3 regions of the Rummeliibacillus sp. TYF005 genome follow, and region 1 is predicted to be linked to each of the others. Evidence: riboswitches for the same ligand, from Rfam matches in the RefSeq annotation. Region 1 holds a riboswitch; each other region holds the start of a gene.
The links. A riboswitch is a leader RNA that binds a small molecule or an ion and turns the genes downstream of it on or off. The one in region 1 is predicted to bind thiamine pyrophosphate.
Positions count from the first base shown of each region.

Region 2: linked by a shared signal. The riboswitch ahead of thiT (energy-coupled thiamine transporter ThiT) and the one ahead of CW357_RS15005 (ABC transporter ATP-binding protein) in region 1 are both predicted to bind thiamine pyrophosphate.
Region 3: linked by a shared signal. The riboswitch ahead of tenA (thiaminase II) and the one ahead of CW357_RS15005 (ABC transporter ATP-binding protein) in region 1 are both predicted to bind thiamine pyrophosphate.

Region 1 is NZ_ML122579.1:15,521-23,520, reverse strand. It holds gene CW357_RS15025 (hypothetical protein) at 1-27, opposite strand, end outside; gene thiW (energy coupling factor transporter S component ThiW) at 336-833, opposite strand; gene CW357_RS15015 (ABC transporter substrate-binding protein) at 846-1,850, opposite strand; gene CW357_RS15010 (ABC transporter permease) at 1,871-2,641, opposite strand; gene CW357_RS15005 (ABC transporter ATP-binding protein) at 2,607-3,374, opposite strand; TPP riboswitch at 3,448-3,537, opposite strand; TPP riboswitch at 3,612-3,720, opposite strand; gene CW357_RS15000 (ArsR/SmtB family transcription factor) at 3,878-4,252, shown strand; gene CW357_RS14995 (heavy metal translocating P-type ATPase) at 4,269-6,635, shown strand; gene CW357_RS14990 (hypothetical protein) at 6,721-6,903, shown strand; gene CW357_RS14985 (hypothetical protein) at 7,010-7,204, opposite strand; gene tlp (small acid-soluble spore protein Tlp) at 7,337-7,558, shown strand; gene CW357_RS14975 (small acid-soluble spore protein Tlp) at 7,745-7,987, shown strand.
Region 2 is NZ_ML122551.1:47,737-55,736, forward strand. It holds gene CW357_RS07735 (cysteate racemase) at 1-203, shown strand, start outside; gene CW357_RS07740 (DEAD/DEAH box helicase) at 325-1,605, shown strand; gene CW357_RS07745 (aminopeptidase) at 1,618-2,847, shown strand; gene CW357_RS07750 (magnetosome magnetite crystal formation protein family) at 3,129-3,509, opposite strand; TPP riboswitch at 3,663-3,768, shown strand; gene thiT (energy-coupled thiamine transporter ThiT) at 3,889-4,449, shown strand; gene map (type I methionyl aminopeptidase) at 4,674-5,426, shown strand; gene CW357_RS07765 (tryptophan-rich sensory protein) at 5,495-6,223, opposite strand; gene CW357_RS07770 (polyphosphate kinase 2 family protein) at 6,402-7,172, shown strand; gene CW357_RS07775 (GNAT family N-acetyltransferase) at 7,388-7,933, shown strand.
Region 3 is NZ_ML122589.1:1,374-9,373, forward strand. It holds gene CW357_RS16080 (LysR family transcriptional regulator) at 1-180, shown strand, start outside; gene CW357_RS16085 (class I SAM-dependent methyltransferase) at 230-982, opposite strand; TPP riboswitch at 1,132-1,229, shown strand; TPP riboswitch at 1,287-1,384, shown strand; gene tenA (thiaminase II) at 1,448-2,131, shown strand; gene thiM (hydroxyethylthiazole kinase) at 2,118-2,867, shown strand; gene thiD (bifunctional hydroxymethylpyrimidine kinase/phosphomethylpyrimidine kinase) at 2,867-3,691, shown strand; gene thiE (thiamine phosphate synthase) at 3,678-4,307, shown strand; gene CW357_RS16110 (phenylacetate--CoA ligase family protein) at 4,396-5,559, opposite strand; gene CW357_RS16115 (methyl-accepting chemotaxis protein) at 5,606-6,676, opposite strand; gene cstA (carbon starvation protein CstA) at 7,054-8,000, shown strand, end outside.

The DNA.
Region 1 (8,000 bases):
CTTTTCATAAAAATGAACATTATACATCTTCTACTATCCCCTTATAGAACAATTTATTTTGTTCATTTTATGAAAAGAGGAGAAATATAGAACAATTTTTTAGTAGTTTAGTCAATTTTATAAATACTTTACTTATAATATACTATATGTTCAATATGCCGCTCCAGATGGCGCTTTCCGCGGGCGAGCGTTGAGCCTCCTCGCTTTCCGCAGGAGTCGCCATCTTCCGCTATTAGACAATAATCTAATAGAAATAGCACAAATAATCCCCTCATTCAATTTCCATGTTTTATATCAAAACTTCGAATTATGAAATTGACTCAGTTTAGTAAATTCTATTTTGAAGAGATATGAACTAATATATGATTTTTGTTTAAGATTTTCAATAATCCGTATCCCATTATCGCCCCTGTGAAAGAACTAATTGCAAATGCAGGGACTAAACCAAATAAACTTGCTTTTTGTCCTAAAAGTAATATAGCAATTGGATAAGTGGCTACGGCTCCAATAATACCTGTGCCAATGACTTCTCCTATTCCAGCAAATGCTATTTTTTGGGTTTTCGCAAATAGGAAAGAAGCGAGAAATGCACCAATCATGCTACCTGGATAAGCAAACACAGTTCCAGTTCCAAGTAGTAATCTAAGGGTAGAAGTTATGAAAGCTTGCAATACTGCATACCAGGGTCCCAGAAGTACGGCGGATAATATATTGGCAAAGTGCTGTATAGGAAATACTTTCACAAAGCCTAAAGGAATGTAAATAATATTACTCGATATGGTTGTAATGGCAGCAATAATAGCGGTATAGGTTAGTTTTCTCGAATTGTTCATGGTATTCACCCCTTATTTAGCAATTATATTTTCCATAATTTCTTCGGGTTTCACGTGGCTTTTAATAACGTCCTTTTTATACAGCCACTTTTCAGCTTGTTCCCAACTTTCTTTTTCTTGATAGCCAAATGGTACGCCATCATCCTCCATAAGTGGTAAAAGGATTTCTAAACTTTTGGTTTCAACATCTTTATCTAGTGGGAAACTATCATTTTCGTGATCTAGTAACACTTGAAGACTCTCTTTTGGACTTTGCTTAACAATTTCTTGGCCTTTAGTAACGGCTTTCCAAAATCTCTCGATATCATCTCTTTTATGGTTTAAAGTGTTTTGACCTGTTACGATGACTAATTCATAATTGTCAGGTACACCAAAATCGCTTGTTTTAATGGCTTTCATATCATATCCTTCTTTGTTTAATAAGACATATTCATGATTGATGTAACCGCCAATAATAGCATCCACATGATTAGTTGCAACAGAAGAGATTAAATCCCAACCTACATCTGTCATTTTCACTTTACTAAAATCGCCTCCATCTGCTTCGACCATAGACTTAAGTGTCGCTTCGCTTAATTCACTAGAAGAATAGCCTACATTTTTCCCCTCTAAATCTTTAGGTGAATCAATACCAGAAGATTTTTTCATCATTAAACGGTCGAGTGGATGTCTAACGAGTGATGCAATAGAGACAATCGGGATTCCTTCAGATTTTGATAAAATTGCTTGATTTTGATAGCTGATTGCCAAATCTACTTTTCCCGTAGCTGCAAGTTTCAGAGGATCATTTGTATCTGCAGGCATTTCAATTTTTACATTTAAACCTTCATCTTTGAAATAACCTTTCTCTTTTGCTACATAAATGGCAGAATGGACTGCATTTGGATACCAATCTAGCATGATACTAATATTATCTAGTTTTTTGCCATTTTCTGTGGAAGCTTGATTATTTCCATTACAACCTGTTAAAAATACGATTAAGAAAAGTACAATTGCAATATTCATCCACTTCTTCATGTTTAACATCTCCTATTAATTTAGTTGGCTTTGCTCCATTTATTTGTAACTCTTTTTTCTATCCATGACGCTAATGCAAATAATAGAATACCTACAATGGTTAATACTGTGATAGCTGCAAAGACGCCTTCGGCATTTAAGTTTCCTGACATTCTTCTGCTATAATAGCCTAACCCTTCACTTGCACCGAGCCATTCTCCAATAGTGGCTCCAACAAGGGCAAAAACAATGGCCATTTTAAAGCCTGAGAAAAAGGAAGGCAGTGCCATTGGGATTTGTAACTTTTGAAAAATTTGAAATCGGTTTGCGCCCATCGAACGTAGCATTTCGATATATTCTTTATCACAGGACTTCAAACCGTCATAAGTTCCCACAACAATAGGGAAGAAACAGATTAAGAAAGTGACAGCCACCTTGCTCCAGATGGTATATCCAAACCACAGTACAAAGATTGGGGAAAGTGCAATAATAGGTATCATTTGTGAGATCACCACTGCTGGATAGACAATCTTTTCAATAGTTTTTGAGAAAAACATGATAACTGCAATAAGTATGCCCCCAATGACAGCGATAGAAAATCCAATAAAAAATTCTAACATTGTGGCACTTAAATGCTCGATTAAAAGTGGTTGCCAATTCGCAAAAATCATTGATACAACCCCAGTTGGTGCTGGTATGATAAAACTTGGAACAATTTTAGACCGTACAAGCCATTCAACAATAGCAAGTACAATGATTGAAAATCCGATAAATAAACTATAGGTTTGTAGAAAATTTTTGAGTGCTTTCATTTGCAATTTTCTTCTCCAATTCTTGACGTAGTGTTACGATTTCTTCAGAAAAAAGCATTTCCGATTTTCGTGGACGTGGCAAGGGTATTAAAATTTCTTCTATCCGTTGATCTGGATGTAATAACAAAATCCGATCACTAACAAAAATGGCTTCTTCTAAATCATGTGTGATAAAAACAATCGTTTTGTTTAAATCTTGCCAAATGGATAATAACCAAGATTGCATTTCCTTTTTTGTCAATGCATCAAGGGCTCCAAAGGGTTCGTCGAGTAAAAGCACATCTTTTCCTGTTAATAGGGCACGTAAAAAAGCTACACGTTGTCGCATACCTCCAGAAAGTTGTTTTGGTAGTGCGTGCTCGTATTCACTAAGGCCTACTCTTTGTAACCAAATCCTCGCTTCATCCTTCGATATATGTAAATCCTTTTGAATTTCAGACGCAATTAAAATATTATCGAGAATCGTACGCCAAGGAAGTAGTAAATCCTTTTGTGGCATATAGCCAACATCACCTAAAGAAATCTCTAGATCATCAATGCGGATTTCACCTTCGTCGGGTTGAAGAAGACCCGTCATTAATCTTAAAATGGTACTTTTCCCAGTCCCGCTTCTACCTACAATAGAGATGAATTCTCCCTTTTTTATCTCCATATTCAGTTTTGAAATTACTTGATTTTTTTGTTTGTCCTTGTTGCTATAGCTATAAGAAATATTTTTTAACTTAAGTGTCATTTTTTCTCCCTCCTAAAACAAAATAAAAACTGCTTCCTATAAAGAAAGCAGTTTCGGTAAAACATTAAATAACATGTCTCATAAACTACTTTCCTCCGCTAGTGCAAACTAGATCAGGTTCAAAGGGTACAATCTCAGCCAATTGGCGCCCCTAGTAGAATCAATAATATTTAATTGTTGTTTCGTACAAATAAAAAAACCACTCAATAGGAGAGTGGGTTAAATAACAAGAATCATTACTTATATAACTCACTTCCCTCCGCTAGCGTAAACTAGATCAGGTTCAAAGGGTTTAGAACACCGGTGTTCAGTCTCAGTCCGTCCTCGGACACCCCTAGTGCTATTCAGTTTCCTTATATAGCTTATCACGTACAAAAATTTATGCAAGACTTTTCATTATTAAGATAATCTGGATAAAAAATATAATTTGAGGACATTTTTGACAATTGTAAAGTTTGAAGCATATACTATATTCAAACGGATGTTTGACTGAGGTGGATGATTTGAGTAAAGATGCTCAGAAAACGAATTCAGATAGTTGTGAAGTATTTTGTTACAACGAAGAAAAAGTAACGAAGATAAAACAGCAAATAGAAGAAGTGAATGGTGTTGAATTGCTATTTAAGGCATTAGCCGATTCAACAAGGTTAAAAATTGCATATGCTTTAACTTTAGAAAAGGAATTATGTGTATGCGATGTAGCAAATATCATTGGTTCTTCAACTGCAACTGCTTCGCACCATTTACGATTATTAAGAAATATGGGATTAGCGAAATTTCGAAAACAAGGAAAGCTCGCCTTTTATTCATTAGCAGATGAACACGTACACCAACTAGTATCAATTGCAATGATTCATACAAATGAAGGAAAAGAATAAAGAGGGTGAATAACAAATGGACGAAGGAAAGGCAAAAGTAAAACGTGAACTCATATTAGAAGGATTAGATTGTGCCAACTGTGCTCAAAAAATTGAGAATGGTGTTAAAACAATAGATGGGATTTCAAATTGCTCAGTGAACTTTGTAACAAAGTCACTTTTAATGGAAACAGATGAAAAACAAGTAGAAGATGTTGTAGCTGAAGCAAAGAAGAAAGTCAAAACTCTAGAACCTGATATTACAATACTAGAAAAAAATAATCCGAGTATTATGAGAACTTTATATTTGAATGGATTGGATTGTGCCAATTGTGCAGCGAAGATTGAGACTGAAGTAGGAAAACTTGAAGGAGTCACTCATTCTTCTGTTGACTTTGTAACCAAAAAATTGCAAATTAAAGCTTCAAATCCAGATCAAATGGAAGACTTGGAGAAAAAAACAACGGAAATTATAAAAAAAATAGAACCAGATGTAATTGTTGTATCCGAGATACATAATAGCGGAGATGAACAACACGATCAGGATGAGCATGCTAATAGTACAACGAAAAAAATGGTAACTCGTTTATCCATTGGAGCTATCTTGACAGCAATTGGCATACTTGTTCCGCTATCCAATATCGGAGAGTTAAGTTTGTTCATCATAGGTTACCTTATTATTGGTGGAGATATCGTATTAAGGGCGGTTAAAAATATTTACAGAGGACAAGTTTTTGATGAACATTTTTTAATGACAGTAGCAACAATTGGCGCATTTGCTGTTGGACAATATCCTGAAGGTGTTGCAGTAATGTTGTTCTATCAAATAGGTGAACTGTTCCAAGGAATAGCTGTTAATCGTTCACGCAAATCGATTAGTGCATTGATGGATATTCGACCTGATTCTGCAAATGTTAAACGTGGGAATAATGTGCTAAAAGTTTCTCCAGAAGATGTAAAAGAAGGAGATATAATCATTATTAAACCTGGTGAAAAAGTGCCTTTAGATGGAGTAATTACTGAAGGTCATTCGATGGTTGATACGTCTGCCTTAACAGGAGAATCTGTACCACGTGAAGTTGAAGTTGGAAATGAAGTACTAAGTGGATTTATCAATAAAAACGGTCTTCTAACAGTAGAAGTGACAAAAGACTTTGGCGAATCAACTGTTTCAAAAATTTTAGAATTAGTTCAAAATGCAAGCAGTCGTAAGGCTCCTACAGAGAACTTTATTACAAAATTTGCCCGCTATTATACACCAGTCGTTGTGATTGTAGCTACTATTCTTGCTATTATTCCACCATTGCTAATAACTGGTGCAACTTTTTCAGATTGGATTTACCGTGCATTAATTTTTTTAGTTATTTCTTGTCCATGTGCACTTGTCGTTTCGATTCCTCTTGGATTCTTTGGAGGAATAGGTGCTGCTTCGAAAAAAGGAGTCCTTGTTAAAGGAAGTAATTATTTAGAAGCGTTAAATGATGTCAAATATGTAGTGATGGACAAAACAGGTACGCTTACAAAAGGTGTGTTTGCGGTGAATAGTATACTTCCGACTTCCACATGGACGAAAGATGAACTATTAGAATTCGCTGCTATTGCCGAAGTATATTCAAACCATCCAATTGCTCAATCTATTCTCGATGCATACGGTAAAAATGTCGATAAACAATTATTAAAAGACTATAAAGAAATCCCGGGACATGGGATTCAAGTTATGATCAATGGAAAAGAAATATTAGTTGGCAATGCAAAATTTATGAAAAAAGAGCAAATTTCATATCCGCAAATAACTGAAGTTGGTACCATTGTTCATGTTGCTATCGACAAAAAATATGCAGGAGCCATTAGTATTTCAGATGAAGTTAAAGAAGATTCCGCGCATGCCATTCGCTTATTAAAAGAACTAGGCATTAAGAAGACAGTTATGCTAACCGGAGATTCTAAAATTGTGGGAGAATCGGTTGGAAAACAACTTGGAATTGATGAAGTATATGCAGAGTTGCTACCTCAACATAAAGTGGAAAAAATTGAAAAAATAGATGTTCAAAAACTACCAAAAGAAAAAATTGCATTTGTTGGTGATGGTATTAATGATACACCTGTATTAGCACGTGCAGATGTTGGTATTGCTATGGGCGGATTAGGATCTGACGCTGCCATCGAAGCAGCAGATATAGTCATCATGACAGACGAGCCATCTAAAATTGCAGAGGCAATTAGCATAGCAAAGAATACTCGCAAAATCGTATGGCAAAACATATGGTTTGCTTTAGGTATCAAAGCTGTTTTTCTTTTATTAGGTGCATTTGGTATTGCTACAATGTGGGAAGCTGTTTTTTCAGATGTTGGTGTAACTTTACTTGCTGTTTTAAATGCAATGAGAGTGTTGCGCGTCAACTAGTGATTACAAATATTTTGAAAGTATAAAGCTGAAAAGAAAATCCAAACTAATACTGTAATTCAAAATAGTATTAGGAGGGTATTATATGCCAGACAAATTAATTCCAAGATCGCATGGTAATTTTGGTAATTCTGAAGAATTTGGGTTAGAATATAATCCGGAAAATAAACAGAACGATAATAAGATTAAAATCACAAAAAAACTTTTCGGATCAAAACAGAAAAAAATAGATAAATCAGAAGAAATAGCACGCCAAAATTTAGAGTAGCTAAATGGGGCAATTAGAATGTGGAATAACATTTTAATTGCCTTTTTTCATTCAAAGACATTCAGATAATAAAATGACACCATAATCATGGTGTCATTAATATATATCATTTATCAACTTTGTCATTTGATTGTTTGTTGATATTAGCTATGGCGTTTTCTCTCCATTCAGCCGCAAATTCGGCTTTATAGTTATCAGGGCTATTACGTGGATCATTTGTGGTTCTTGTATCTTTAGCATCTTTAAAATTGCTGTTATGATTCTTTTTGTTTTTAGGTTTATACCCATTTTGTTTAGGCATGGAATTTCACCTCCCAAATATAATTTGTTCAAATCATTATTTTTTATCCTCTCATATCAACGCATAAAAACAGCAAAGCTAGTCAAACTAATGCTGCAATACTAAAATGATCTTAAGTAGGAGGACTAGAAAATGGCAAAACCTGATGACAGATCAAATAATGTGGAGCGATTAAAAACAGCAGTTCAAAATACGAAAGAAAATATTGAAAAAGCTGAGTTCAGTGCAGAATTCGCTGGACCAAACGAAGCCCAAAAAATAAAAGAGAAAAACAAACGTCGTAAACATGCAATCGAAGGCATGAAAGAAGAAATTCAAGACGAAGCTGCAGCTCGAAAAAACGGATATCAATAATTAAAAGAGGGGGTTGTCCTATAATTATAAAATTATGGGACAGCCCTTTCTTTCTATAAATTACTTAAGGTGCTTTTCGGACACCTCCTAATAGCAGTTACAACCTTAACAATACATACGAATCGCCCGTATAAACTGAACAAAGAAAAACAAACTAATATAGATAAAATAAGAGGAGGTTGGCAAATGTCGGATAAACATCGTCCTAAATCAAATGACAGATCTAATAGTGGATTAAGAATTCAAAGTATGATTGAAAATACAAAGAAAAATATCGCTGAAGCTGAGATGGCAATGGAATTTGCACGTGAGGAAGAACTAGAACATCTTCAAGAAAAAAATCAACGCCGTAAACGAGAAATTCAAATAAAAGAAAAAGAAAAAGCAGATAAAGCAGCAGAAAAAGCATGGAGAGATAGTTTTAAATAAATAAAATGAAACC
Region 2 (8,000 bases), on a different contig from region 1:
CAGGAAAGAAAATCTCAAAAGAACAATGGCAACCCATTGAGACGGCTATGATAAAAGCAGGTTGTGACTATATTATATTAGGATGCACAGAACTATCTGTTGTGAATCGTGATTTATCTCTAGATAGTAATTTATATATCGATGCACTAATTGTATTAGCAGACACTGCAATTACTAGTTGTGGATATGAACTATTAGACTAAATTGAAACACCTGTCCTTTTCGGAGGGCAGGTTTTTACTTAAATACTTTTTAAATAAATCAATTTCATTATATATGAAACAAATCATCATAAAATTACACTGAGAGAAGGTGTGGGAAACAATGACATTCCTAAATTTATTAAATGAAGACTTACAAAAAAAGTGGAGCTTCCCATCCACTATGCCAATACAAGATCAAATGATTCCAGCACTTATAGAAGGTAAGGATGTTGTAGCTGAATCTCCAACAGGTACAGGTAAAACATTAGCTTACTTATTACCGTTACTTCAAAAAGTAGATGGAACAAAAAAAGCAACTCAAGCTTTAATCATAGCGCCATCTCAAGAATTATGTATGCAAATTGTAGAGGTTATTCGTGAATGGATTGCTGGCACACCTATTACTGTTGTCCCTTTAATTGGTGGAGCAAATCCACAAAGACAAATTGAAAAGTTAAAAAAGAAACCAACAATTGCAGTTGGTACACCAGGAAGATTAAATGAGCTTGTTAATGAAAGAAAGTTGAAACTGCATGAACTGACTACAATCATTTTAGATGAAGGTGATCAGTTACTAAGTAGGGACTATCGAGTAATTGTAAAATCTTTTATCGATGGTGCTGATCATAATCGCCAAGTAGCGGTTGTATCAGCTACAATAACAGATGAAATTGAGTTAGTTGCAAAACGTATGCTTCATGATCCAATCAGACTTCAAGTAGAGGTTGAAAAAGACTTACTAGGTGATAGCAAGGTAGTACATTCTTTTGTAAAGCTTGAACAACGAGATAAAACAGAGTTTCTTCGTAAAATTTCACATATATCAGGCGTGAGAGCCCTTGCTTTTATAAATAATTTAGATCAACTACTAATGAAAAAATCTAAACTGGATTTCCGTAATGCACCAATCGTTGCACTACATTCTGAGATGAAGAAGGAAGAAAGAAAAACCTCATTAGATAGTTTCCGTAAAGGAGAAGCACGAGTCCTAATTGCAACAGATATTGCGGCACGTGGTTTAGATATTAAAGGGTTAACACATGTTATCCATGTGGATGTTCCATATACAAAAGAACAATATGTGCATCGTTCAGGACGTACTGGTCGTGCTGGAGCTGACGGTGAGGTTATTACATTATTAGCTTATCATGAAGAACAAGCCTATCATAAACGTATGCGAGAATTATCTATTAAACCAGTTGAAAAAATTTGGTCTAATGGTCAATTAATCGAAGGACATGCGGAAGTAAAACCTCCTAAACAAAAGAGAGGGAATAATAAATCTTCAGGCTCATATTCTAAAAAGAAAAGTGAAAGTAGCTCATTTGGAAATTCTTTTAAAAAACAGGAAAACAAAAAGTTTTTTAGCAAAAAGAACCGTCTAAACAATAAAAAAAAGTGAGGTAACTGATTAATGACATTTGAAGAGAAGTTAGAGCAATTTGCTGAGTTAACTGTTAAAGTGGGTGCCAATGTTCAAAAAGGTCAAACACTCCTTATTAATACAACTACAGATACTGTCGAATTTACAAGGTTAGTTGTTAAAAAAGCTTACGAAGTAGGAGCAGCTCGTGTAACAGTTAATTTTTCGGATGATGTGATAAACCGTCAGTTTTTTGATAATGCACCAGATGCTGAGTTCGCAAAATTTCCTCGTTGGATTAGTGAACAACGAGATGAACTAATTGAGCGAAAAGGGGCATTACTTTGGATTGACGCAGCAGATCCAGATAATTTAACAGGTGTTCCAGTTGAAAAATTATCTGCTCATCAAAAAGCATCTGGCAAAGCTTTAGAAAACTATCGTGATGCTGTTATGAATGATAAAATAGCTTGGTCAATTATTGCTGTACCTTCTAAAAAATGGGCTGCAAAGGTATTTCCAAATCTAAAAGAAGAAGAACAAGTACCAGCTTTATGGGAAGCTATTTTTAAAACAGTACATATCGGTGAAGGAAATGTAATCGATAATTGGGAACAACATTTAAAAAATTTAGATGAACGCGCAGCTATATTAAATAAAAAACGATATGCAAAATTACATTACACAGCACCAGGAACAGATTTAACAGTCGAATTACCTGATAAGCATATTTGGTGCACAGGGGCAAGCTACACACCAGAAGGTACATCGTTTGTCGCTAATATGCCAACTGAAGAAGTATATACAATGCCATCAAAATATGGTGTTAATGGCTATGTGTCAAATACCAAACCACTTGCTTTCCAAGGTAATATTATCGATCATTTTAAAATTACTTTTGAAAACGGTAAGATTGTAAAAACAGAAGCTAGAGTAGGTGCAGAACTTCTTCAAGAACTAACAAAAGCAGATGAAGGATCACGATATCTCGGTGAGGTAGCACTTGTACCACATGAATCACCAATTTCAGCATCGAACATCCTATATTACAATACATTATTTGACGAAAATGCATCCAACCACTTAGCAATCGGTGAAGCTTATCCAACATGCTATGAAGGTGGGAGCGCGCTTTCAAAAGAGCAACTTGAAGAAAAAGGCATCAATACTTCTATTACGCATGAGGACTTCATGGTAGGTAGTGGAGAGATGGATATTGATGGTGTTCTACCTGATGGAACTGTAGAGCCTATCTTTAGAAAAGGAAGTTGGGCATTCTAAACTGCATTGCTGAACAAGATAAAAACCCTTCAATGACAGCCTATAAGAATGTACGGCTTATTATTGAAGGGCTTTTTAATTCTAGTAATAAATTGAGAAATTATCATTATTTTTTTAAAGGATTTTTCTTCTTTCTAGCGTCAATGGCTTTTATGATGATTGGATAAACGATTGGTGCGATTTTTATAGCAGCTTTTACAACTTTTCTTACTTGCATAATATGCACTCCATTCTTTGGATTCTCTGTATTTCGACATGATAAATCCCCATATAGATAGTATCTAAGCTTTAAGAACTTTTATGCCTTGAACAATATTCCATATAAACACTGCAAGGGATAAAATTACTTCAAAGACAATAAATATTAACCATGCAATTATGATAAATGTATCACCACTTGATGAGTATGACAAACCATTTGAATTTAATCCAATTGACTCATAACTACTTGACTGAAAACCAAAACTCATTACAACAACTATGAAGATTATTACACCAATAATTGTAGGTATGATTAGCAATAGGTGAGAGAGAAAAGCACGTTTTGCATGTCTTTTAACTTCAGGTTCATTTGCAACAAAGAAAACGATTAATGGTAAAATAAGCCCAGCAAAAAATACACTAAAATAACAAAGCGATGATAATACACGATTATTATTCACATTCATCACCTCCATTCAATCATTCATATACATCTACGGATAAAAGCGAATAAAAGATTCATTTGTTTTTTACAAGAGACAAAGGATTATTCGCTATTGAATTTCCAGCATAAGTTAAGTACAATAAATATGTTCAAAAAAATTTAATGATGTATCGACCACAAGGGGAGCCGTAAAGGACGGCTGAGAGTGAACCCGAAGTTCTAACCCTTTGAACCTGTAAGTTAATGCTTGCGTAGGAATGTGGATAGAAAACCGACTATTTCGATGTCAGGGCTATCCTGATGTCGTTTTTTTATGGTGAAATATCTAATTCTGGCAATACCAGAATACACTTTAGGACTTATGTGATCTACATCTGAACTAAGGAGGATGAAAATTGAACAATAAGAAATTATTAATGATGATTGAAATTGCAATTTTTGCAGCGATTGGTTTAGTTTTAGACCAGCTCTCATTTAGACTATGGGCTCAGGGAGGTTCTATTAGTCTTGTGATGGTACCAATTGTGTTGATGTCTTTTCGATGGGGAACAATACCAGGTCTTGTAACTGGATTCCTAATAGGAACTTTACAAGCAATAATGGGGGGCTATATTTTAACCCCATTACAAGGCTTTATCGATTATTTCTTTGCTTTTACAGTTGTAGGTTTAGCCGGAATCATCCGACGTCAATTACTTAAGGTTAGTAAAGAAGGAAAGAAAAAGCAAATGGTAGCGTATATTACACTCGGTACTTTTATAGGGGGATTATTACGCTATATTGCACACACAGTGGCTGGTATTGTATTCTTTGCAGAATATGCTGGAAAGCAAAATGTATACTTATATTCAATTATTTATAATGGTTCCTATATGATACCGGCAATTATATTAACAATCATTGTAGCATCTCTTCTCTTCACTACAGCGCCAAAGTTACTAGAACATAAAAGATAAAGAGGATAAGAAATAAGCCTAGTTTTCTATACTAATAGGAACTAGGTTATTTTATTCGATAAGATTTTTTTAATTTCATGATGTCGATGGAAAATGTTTGTATAAGTAAACTTTTCATGTATCTATAATATGATAGCTATAAGCTTAGGAAAGGTTTTCTAAAACTGCTTTTCGTAAATTGTGGTATAGTTAAGAGTAGATAAAATGAGAAGGGATCGTTACAAATGATTGCAAAAACGAAAGAAGAAATAGATGCTTTAATGAAAGCAGGCCGTGCAATGGCTGAAATTCGTGAAGCGATGAAAGCTGCAACAAAACCAGGTGTTACAACAAAAGAATTAGACGATTTAGCTGGTAAATTATTCGAAGAAAAAGGTGCCGTTTCAGGACCAAAAGCAGAATATGATTTCCCAGGATACACTTGTATTAGTGTTAATGAACAAGTGGCACATGGTATTCCAAATCATCATAAACTTAAAGCCGGTGACTTGATTAATATTGATGTGTCAGGTCATGTTAACGGTTATTATGCAGATACAGGTATTTCATTTATCGTTGGAGATGTTGAAAAACCAGAAGTTCAAAAAATTTGTGATGTAGCACAAAGTGCATTTGATCGTGCTATGAAAAAGGTTAAAGCTGGTTCTCGTTTAAGCCAAATTGGTAAAGCAGTAGAACGAGAAGCTCATGATAATGGGTTATCAGTTATTATGAATTTAACTGGACATGGTGTTGGACACTCTCTACATGAAGAACCACAATATGTGTTAAATTACTTTGATGCTTGGGATCGTACAATTCTTAAAGAGGGAATGGTATTAGCAGTAGAACCATTTATCTCACAAAAAGCTGAGCATATTGTAGAAGCTGGTGATGGCTGGACTTTTATTACACCAGATAAATCTTTAGTCGCTCAACTTGAACATACAATCATTGTTACAAAAGGCGAACCAATTATTACAACAAAAATTGACTAGAAAAAGTTAAAATAAAAAGCAGCTTAAAAGTTTGAAACCATTAAGCCACTTATTCAAGCTCTCTGAATTTATTCAGAGGGCTTTTGTTTTTTGATAAAAATAATTCCTACAACAAGTACACCACTCAAGAAAAGAGCAGCAGTTGTAACAAGTAATTCTTCAAAACCATTCTTAAATGCAATTCCAATAAAAGTCCAAATATAAATAATAGGGAAAAGGATATCTTCATAATGAAATCTGACATGTAATGCAATTGCTGCTCCAAATGTAAGCATAATTACTGCCCATAAAGGTTCGCTTAAATCTAAGAAGCTCCAATGATTATGGGTAAACAGGAAAGCGATGTTCATAAAAGTGACAATACTTTCCCATGCAAGGTATATAGAAATGGGTAAGCGTCCTACCCATGACCGATTCCAAACGGGATAGGTAAAATACAAACCTATCAAGGATAATAACATTAAAATAATAATGATAACTGACCAGGTAAAATATTCATAATGCCATAAGTAAATCCATAAAATATTAAGTACCGAACTCGTGACAAAATAAACAGTTTGCATAAATGTTATATGGTATTCGGTACGACGATTTTTCCACAAAAGATAAATCCAATAGGTCAAAATAATATAGATAAATACCCGAATAATATTAACGTACCCTGCAGGACTAAATAGGACAGTATAGCTATTGGAGATCTCACTTGTTGTATGGCCATTAAGTGGAATAATGTTAGCAGCTATGCTAAATGTAACCATGGCCAAATATATAATGGTTACGATCAATAGTCTGCCCAATACAATCTCTCCTTTCTGATTAGATTAGTGAAACAATCTAATAATTGATATGATGTACATCAAATTCCATAAATAATTAGTCACTCTATAGTATACAATCGTTTTAGTGTAACAACAAATACCATTTTAGTGAACATTGCGGTAAAATATTATAAAGATATAAAAAGGAGTGGATAAAGTGACTACACATATTGAAAAGCTGGATTTAAATAAAAAGCTAGACGATAAAATCTCCTATAAGAAAGAACTAAAAAAGCTCCAATTTGAAATGCTGAACATTCAACAATTCCTATTTAAGCATAATATTGGATTGATAATAGGTTTTGAAGGGATGGATGCAGCAGGGAAGGGCGGCGCTATTAAGAGATTAACACAGCGCTTAGATCCAAGGGGATATATAGTACATCCTATAGCTGCTCCTACTCAAGAAGAGTTAAAGTATAATCATCTTCATCGATTTTGGAAACGACTTCCTGCAAGAGGACAGATAGGTATTTTCGATCGTACGTGGTATGGACGAGTACTTGTTGAAAGAATTGAAGGATTTGCTTCAAAAGACGAATGGGGACGTGCTTATGAAGAAATCAATCAATTCGAAAAATTGTTAACAGATGATCATTACATTGTATTGAAATTCTGGATACAAGTATCAAATGAAGAACAGTTAAATAGATTTAAAGAGCGTCAAGAAGATCCTTATAAAAAGTGGAAGCTTACGGATGAAGATTGGCGTAATCGAGATAAATGGCCTTTATATATTGAGGCTGCTAATGATATGTTCGATAAAACAGATCAAAAGAATGCACCTTGGATTTTAATCGAGGGCAATGATAAAAAATACGCACGTATACAAGTTCTTAAAGAGACGATAAAACATGTAAAAAAAGAATGCGAACGTCAGGGCTTGCAAGTTACAGATCCTACAGAATCTTTAACTAAAGAAGTATAATATTTAAGTTTACATAGTTTTATCATAGATAAACAAAATAGTAAAAGAAAAATTTATTTTGGTTCTAGTTGAAAGAGACTTTGTCACTTAATTTTATGCATGAATTTTATATTTACTTCAGTGTTTAAGTATGGAATTCTGAATCTCTTGTTAAACGACCTTTTACAATATTCAAATGATATCTTCAATATATCGAAAAGGATGGATAATACTGTATGGTATTTTTAGAGGGACAACGTTGTTATTTGCGTACTTTAGAGTTAGCGGATGTAACACCATATACTCAAATGGTTGCACGTAATATGCATTACTGGTCAATCCATGAGCCATTACATCCACCTGAATACTACACTGAAAAAGTCCAAATAAAGAAAATTCAAGAGTCTATAAGGCAAATGCGCGCGAATCGGGAATATAGTTTTGGTATTTTCGCTTCTGGGAGTACGGAGATAATAGGGCATATTTCTATATATTCGATTAGACGTCTCCCTTTCTCCAGTGCTTTTGTAGGCTATTCAATGGATGAGGCACATACTGGAAAAGGGATTGTATCCGAAGCACTTTCACTTGTTTCAAAATTTGCATTTGAAGATCTTTGTATTCATCGATTGGAGGCATATGTTTCTCCCAAAAATGTAGCATCTGTCCGCGTATTAGAAAAAGCAGGTTATTTAAGGGAAGGGTTATTGCGTAAACTACTTTATATTAATGGGAAATGGCAAGACCATTATTTATATGCACTAATGGAAGGGGACTATTGAAAGGGTAAGGCCGCTTGGCGGAGATGGAGGACCAAATTCCATAGATTATTCAATGGAATGTAATATA
Region 3 (8,000 bases), on a different contig from region 1:
CAAAGTGTTGTGCAAAAAGAAGGAGAAGAAGGCATACTAAGGATTCAATCCTTAAACTTATTTCAGCAGATTACTTCGCAAACTTATTTTATTTCTAAATACATATCTAGTGATATTCAAGCTTTTTTAGAAAGTAGCAAAGCTATTTATAGTGCATTAACAGATTCTATAAACTGTTGAAGTTCAATATAAAAGGCATTCCACATTAATTGAAATGCCTTTCCTTTGTCTATTTAACTGCAACAAAACGGAGCCTCCAATAATCAGCAATCCAAGTATGTTCTTTATATAACTGAGGCTTTAAAATTTCTTCGCATAATTGAATAACATTCTGTTTTTGAGTATTAGATAAATGTTGAAAAATATTATTACTAAACATTTGCAACCAATTTCTGATCCCTTCATCTCCAATAAGCTGGGTTGGGCGTTCGTATAATGTCATCATCTTCACTTGGAAGCCTTCCCGTTCTAATAATTTACTATATTCCTCAGCTGTAGGAAAGTACCAAGGAAAGTAATCTTCAATATACGCATAACCCAATTCATTCATACTTTGTTTAATCGCATTTACAATTGAAGAGATATTTCCTTTCCCACCCATTTCAGCAACAAAACGGCCATTTGACTTTAAAGCATCATAAACATTTTGTACAACGATTTCAGGTTGTTTGATCCAATGTAATGCGGCATTAGAGAATACCGCATCAAATTGATGATGTACGTTAATTTGAGTAGCATCATTTACAGAAAATTGTAATTGTGGATATTTTGTTTGTGCTTGATGAATCATTGTTTCTGATGCATCGATGCCATGTACTAAGGCTCCTTGATTTGCAATTTTGTTAGCTAAATCTCCTGTACCACAGCCTAAATCTAAGATATTTTCACCTCTCTGTGGTGCTAACAATTCGACTAAACCTCCGCCAAATTTTGAAATAAAATTGTGCTTTTGATCATATAAAACTGCATTCCATTCACTCATTTGATCATCTCCTTTTAATGAGCTTAACAGAGAATTTGAAAGTAGAGATATGATTGATAAAGGAAGTATTGATTCCAAAATGGAATAGTAAGAGTAGGTAAATTTATCCTTGAGTAGCTAATTCATAAATGCTACGATAAAAGTAACTTAAATATTTGCAGGGGGACACTTTTGTGTTGAGAAGGTAAAACCTGACCCTTGGAACCTGGCAGTTAACACTGACGTAGGGAGCAAAGTACATTCAAAGAAATTTTGTACAGTAGCTCTCCATAATTTGGAGAGTTTTTTTGTACCCAAAACAAATATTTATGTGCGGGGGGACACTTTTGTGTTGAGAAGGTAAAACCTGACCCTTGGAACCTGACAGTTAATACTGACGTAGGGAGCAACGTAACACTTTAAGTCTCTATGTCCATTCATGGAGACTTTTTTGCGTCTACGTCCAACTACTAAGGAGGACTTAGAATGACATTTTGTGAAGAAGTGAGAAAAGAAACAAATTTGTATTGGGAAGGAAGTTTTGAGCATCCGTTTGTAAAAGGATTGGTTAATGGGACGCTGCCAATTGGAAAATTCAAATTTTATATGATGCAGGATGCTTATTATTTAAAAAATTACACAAAAGTACTGGCTATTGCCGCATCAAAAGCAACGGCGAATGAAGATATTAACTATTTCCTAGAAACAGCCAGTTTTATCAATGCAGCTGAGCTTGAATTACATCGAACAGTTTTTCAAGAGCTCGGGTGTACAGAAAAAGAATTAGAAGAATTTGAACCTGCTCCAGCTGCATATAATTATGTAAGTCATATGTATAATGCAGCCCATAATGGTGATGTTGCAGAAGCATTCGCAGCAATGTTGCCGTGTCCTTGGCTGTATCAAGAAATCGGAGAAAAGTATAAAAATGCGAAACCCGGTGTCAAATTGTATGAAGAATGGATTGCTATGTACAGTTCCCCAGATTATAAAGAAAAAATTGAATTGCAAAAGTCGATGATGAATCGCTTTGCAGAAGAGCAACCTGAAAAAGTAGCACGATTAAAATCGCATTTTAAAAAAAGCTGTTATTATGAATGGAAGTTCTGGGAGATGCCTTGGACATTTGAAGATTGGAAAGGTGAAGTGACTAGCTATGAGTTTATCTAAAATTCGAATGACTAATCCTCTTATTCACTGCATGACGAATTATGTAGTAGCAAATTTTACTGCTAATGGGTTGCTAGCAATTGGTGCTTCACCGGTTATGGCAGATGAATCGTCAGAGGTAGAAGAAATGGTATCCAATGCATCTGCGTTATTGCTTAATATTGGAACGATTAACAATCGTACTAGGAAAGCAATGATACTTGCAGGGCGTAAGGCAAATAGTAGACAGATACCTGTTGTACTTGATCCTGTTGGTGTTGGTGCCACGGCATATCGAAAACAAACCGTTCAAGATTTATTGGTAGCAGTGCAAGTCGATTTAATCCGCTGTAATGCTGGGGAATTAGCAACAATTGCAGGTGTAGAGTGGCATGCGAAAGGTGTAGACAGTGGTGAAGGGGAAATTGATATTGAACAAGTGGCAAAACAAGTAGCGAGTCGATATCACTGTTTAGTTATTATAACAGGACCTTCAGATATATTAACAGATGGTGAAGAAGTGAGAAGTGTTACAGGTGGTCATCTATTGATGACACAAGTGACAGGAACAGGATGCTTACTTAGTTCCATTTGTGCGGCTGCTTTAGCAGTAGAGGGAGATAAGATGACAATTCTTCATGATGTGTTAAAAGATTATAAGGTAGTTGCAGAACGTGCTGCATCTGCGAATTTACTAGGATCTTTTCAAATAGAAGTGATTAATGGATTACACGATATATCTAGAGGTGATCAATGATGGATATTGTAATGACCATAGCAGGTTCTGATAGTAGTGGTGGTGCTGGTATTCAAGCTGACTTAAAAACCTTTCAAGAACTAGGTGTTTTCGGCACATCTGCTATTACTGCTTTAACTGCTCAAAATACATTGGGGGTAGAAGGTATTTTCCCTACATCATCTGTTTTTGTTAAACAACAAATTGATAGTGTGATGAAGGATCTACCAGTAAAGACAGTTAAAACAGGTATGTTGTTTTCTGCTGAAATTATAGAAGTTGTTGCTGAAAGTTTAAAAGATAAAGATATTCATCTCGTGGTTGACCCAGTAATGATTGCCAAAGGAGGAGCATCTCTTCTTCAATTAGATGCCGTTGAAGCATTGAAAAACAAATTACTTCCACTTGCTACTGTTTTAACGCCCAATATTCCTGAAGCAGAAGTAATCAGTGGAATTACAATTGGAACACCCACAGATATTAAAAAGGCAGCCGATATTATATTGGATATGGGCGTTTCATGTGTTGTGATGAAGGGTGGACATTTAGAGGGAGAAGCTGCAATCGATAGAGTGTACTTTCGTGATGGTACAACATTTTCTATGCAAACAAAGCGAATTGAAACTAGACAAACACATGGAACAGGGTGCACTTTTTCATCTGCAATAGCGGCATTCTTAGGACAAGGGTTAAATTTACGTGAAGTTATTATCGAGGCAAAGAAATTTGTACAATTAGCAATTCAGAACCCTTTAAATATTGGTCATGGTCATGGTCCTACCAATCATTTTTCTTATAAAATTGCACAAGGGGTTTGTGAGGTGAAAATCGTTGAATCGAACTGATTTAGCTACCTATTTTATCATGGGAACAACAAACTGTAACCGTGCTCCACTTAGAGTTCTAGAGGAATCATTAAAGGCAGGAATAACTTTTTTTCAATTGAGAGAGAAAGGGAAGAATGCATTAAAAGGTATTGAGCTAGAAGATTTTGCAATAGCTTGTCAAACTCTTTGTAAAGAATACAATGTACCTTTTATCATCAATGATGACGTGGAACTAGCATTGAAGATTGACGCAGATGGTGTTCATGTAGGACAGGATGATACTGCACTAGAAGTAATTCGAACAAAATTCAAGGGTAAGATTGTTGGTGTATCCGTTCATACAGAACAAGAAATGAACAATGCTGTAAATGGTGGTGCGGATTATGTAGGGATTGGTCCAATATTTGAAACAAAGTCAAAATCAGATGCCAAAAAACCTTCAGGTGTAAGTTTTCTACATCATGCAAGAACCCTGTATCCAGAGTTTCCGATTGTTGCAATTGGTGGTATAACTGAACAAAATGCATCACAAGTTATACAAGCTGGAGCCGATGGTGTTGCTGTTATATCGGCAATTTGCAATAGTAAAAACATAAATGAAACTATAGAATCATTTAAATCATTCTCTAAATAATTTTAATAAAAAAAGGTAACTTATCGTCTGAAATTGGAAGATAAGTTACCTTTATTAGAATAATCAGTGAGTAACACAAAGTTTATGATCAATATTCAATGTAGGAGTATTTACCAAATGCCGGTTTCTCAGTTAATGTTTCAATTGGTATAATATCTTGTAATTCGATAGAAACATTAACTCCAAGTAAAGTAGATAGTTCTTTTTGTATTGATTTACTATCGATTTCTATTAAATATTGTGAAATAAAAACAATTGAACCATTTTCAATCCTCATTTTCCACATAAATGGAACTTGACTAAGAGAGTATACTGCTTCTTGAATGTCGTACAATTTTATCTCTTTTGTATTAATTGTTATTGCGTCATCCTTACGACCATAATGAACAAGAATATCGTTTTTATCGCCACAACTACAGTTGTTTGCTTTACGAATTTCTACTAGATCATTATTATAATATCGAAGAAGAGGCATACCTTCTCTACCAGAAGATAGTACGCAATTACCAATTGTGTTTGGTTGTACTAGATCTCCATTATCATCTACAACTTCAACTTTTACTTGAGGATGGTTAATGTGATAATGTCCATTTTGGCAAGTTACAAATAATCCCCCTGTTTCTGTACTACCGAACAATAAATAGACTGGAATACCCCATAATTTTTCAATGTATTTTTTTCTGGCAGGAGAAACTACTTCTCCACCTAAAACAAGTGCTCTTAAACCTTGAATAGGATATTGTTGCCCCATTTGTTTTCCGGTTTGATAAAGTTTTACTGCTTCAGTTGGGCCCAATGCTAAAATAGAGGGCGAAGTTCTATTTATTATTTCGATTACTCTTTTAAGGGGAGTTGCTTTACTCCATTGGTCGACCCCAATATGTCCTGCTTTGACTTTATTTGCTGCCCAGTACAAGATAAAAGCTGGTAATGCTACTGCGAACGGAAATCGGTTTAAAATAAGATCATTTTCGGTTAACTTGAGATCCGAACGTATTAATACATCTGCCTCTTGTTTTACATCATTATGACTGAACCAACTTGGTGTTGGTGTTCCAGTAGTTCCACTCGTTTCGTGATATGTAGAGATGTCTCGTTGGTTAACACCAAGGACGTCTTGTGGACTTACATTTCTTAAATCATTCTTAGTGGTAAAGGGAATGCTATTCCAGTTTTCTAAATCTATACTATCTAATTTTTTTTGATAAAATTTAGACTTTAATGCTTTCTCTATAAAGAACTTATTATTCATAGTGAAATCCCCCTAAATAACAATCTAATTTGAAAAGCGAAACAAACTAATCGATATTATCTTTTTTAGTTAAATATTCTTGAATAGTCGAATGGAGTTCTTCTATCATATTTCCACCGCTCAGCTGAACCTTTTTTGTGAAATCTACAGTTTTAGTAATTTCTTCAGACCCTGCAGCTAGTTGTTGGATTGCTGCTGAAACGTCGGTGATTTGATTTGATACTTCCACAATTTCACTTTGAATAGTGCTAAAGGTATGCTTAATATCATTTGCACCTTGCACGCCATATTTTACTTTTTCTCTACCTTCTTCGATCAAGTCCACAGATTTTCCAACATTCATCTGAATAGATGAAACGATATCTATTATCTGATTGGAAGAATATTTCACTTCTTCTGACAATTTGCGAACTTCATCTGCTACAATGGCAAATCCATGTCCGTGCTCACCTGCTCGAGCTGCTTCAATGGCTGCATTTAATGCTAATAGATTAGTTTGACTAGAGATATCTGTTATCGTATTAACAATTTTTCCAATATCATTAGAGAATTTTGATAAATCCGTAAGAACATTTGATACGTTTTCAACAGATTCATTAATGGCATTCATTTGGTTTAGAACGATATCAAGTGATTCAAATCCTTTTGTGGTAGCCTCATTTGTTGATTGCGAAGTGCTTGCAACTGCTTCTGTACTTGTTGCAATTTGTTCTATACCATCTGAAATACTAATCATTAATTCGGTGCTTTTTTCTACATTTTGTGATTGAATGTTTGCACCATCCATAATCTTTTCTGTTAATGTACTTAGTTTTTTGAATTTATCTCTAAATTCATCTGTGGCTACCTTTTCCTTTGAAGAAGAATCTGTAGTTATTGTTTCAATTGCTGCCGATAACTCTGATGGTGTATCAATGGATTCAATAATAGTTTCTTTTTCTGTTGTTACAATATCTCTTATTCTAAAGAAAAGAAGCAAGGAGATTGCAATCGAAGAAACCATTGAAAGTAAGATCAACAAATGAAATCCATAAGTTAGAGCATTAGCAAGTAATAACCCATTAGGGACAATGATAAGTAACAAACAAATTACATAAATATTCTTTTTCCAATTCAAGTATAATAGCTCCTTTCTTAAAATCTTTATTTAAACCATATCTTGTTTATCGGTCAAAACTCCTATTATTTTTATGGGTAAAAATAATTATTGTATAGGAAAATATGATTATAATTAAGATAAATTAATACCTTTATACTACTTTGAAGAGGAGATTAAAATAAATTAGTTTTTTCAAAGAATTTTGTGTCATATGGAATATAAATTCCTTTTTAGGATATTTAATTTTAGAAATGTAATTTTGATAGAGTATTTAAATAATCCTTTATTTATCATATATAACTGTTATATAATAGTTTCATTCTAAGTATTCTATATTTTCAAATAATTAGAATGCTATATAAATTAATGTTTTTAGTTTAAGGGGGATGAGGGAAATGAATGCGGTTTCAGTTGTTATTGGTTCAATTTGTATTTTAGTAATTACTTATCGTCTTTATGGATACTTTTTTACGAATAAGGTTTTAAAAATCAACGAATCAGAACCAACACCTGCGCATGAATTGGAAGATGGTAAAGACTATGTTCCAACAAACAAATGGGTAACATTTGGACATCATTTTGCTGCAATTGCTGCCGCAGGTCCGCTAGTAGGCCCTATTTTAGCTGCACAGTTTGGTTATCTGCCAGGATTGCTTTGGTTATTAATAGGGGCAGTAATAGGTGGAGCTGTCCATGATGCAGTAGTATTGTTTGCTTCGATGAAGAAAAAGGGGAAATCTTTATCGGAAGTGGCTAAAGAGGAACTTGGTCCTGTAGCAGGTTTTTGTACAGGTTTAGCCATGCTATTTATTATCACAATTACAATGGCAGGTTTATCAATGGTTGTATTAAATGCACTTGTCCATAATCCTTGGGGAACATTTGCTGTAGGGATTACGATTCCAATTGCTATGCTTGTTGGTATTGCCTATAAGAAGACAGGAAATTTAGTGGCTACTTCAACAATAGGCTTTATTTTATTAATGATTGGTGTATTTATGGGACCTTATATTAAGGATACAGCCCTAGGCGAATTCTTAAACTTTGATATGAAAACGCTCGCAATTATTTTACCTGTTTATGCGTTTTTTGCTGCAGCACTTCCAGTATGGTTGCTATTAGCGCCTCGTGATTATTTAAGTAGTTTCATGAAAATTGGTGTATTTATTGCATTAATCATCGGTGTATTCTTTGTAAATCCGATGATTCAATTCCCAGCTGTTACGGACTTTATCCATGGTGGAGGACCTGTTATCGCAGGCCCAGTGTGGCCATTTGTTTCCATTACAATTGCGTGTGGGGCAATTTCTGGTTTCCATGCATTTGTTGGATCAGGTACAAC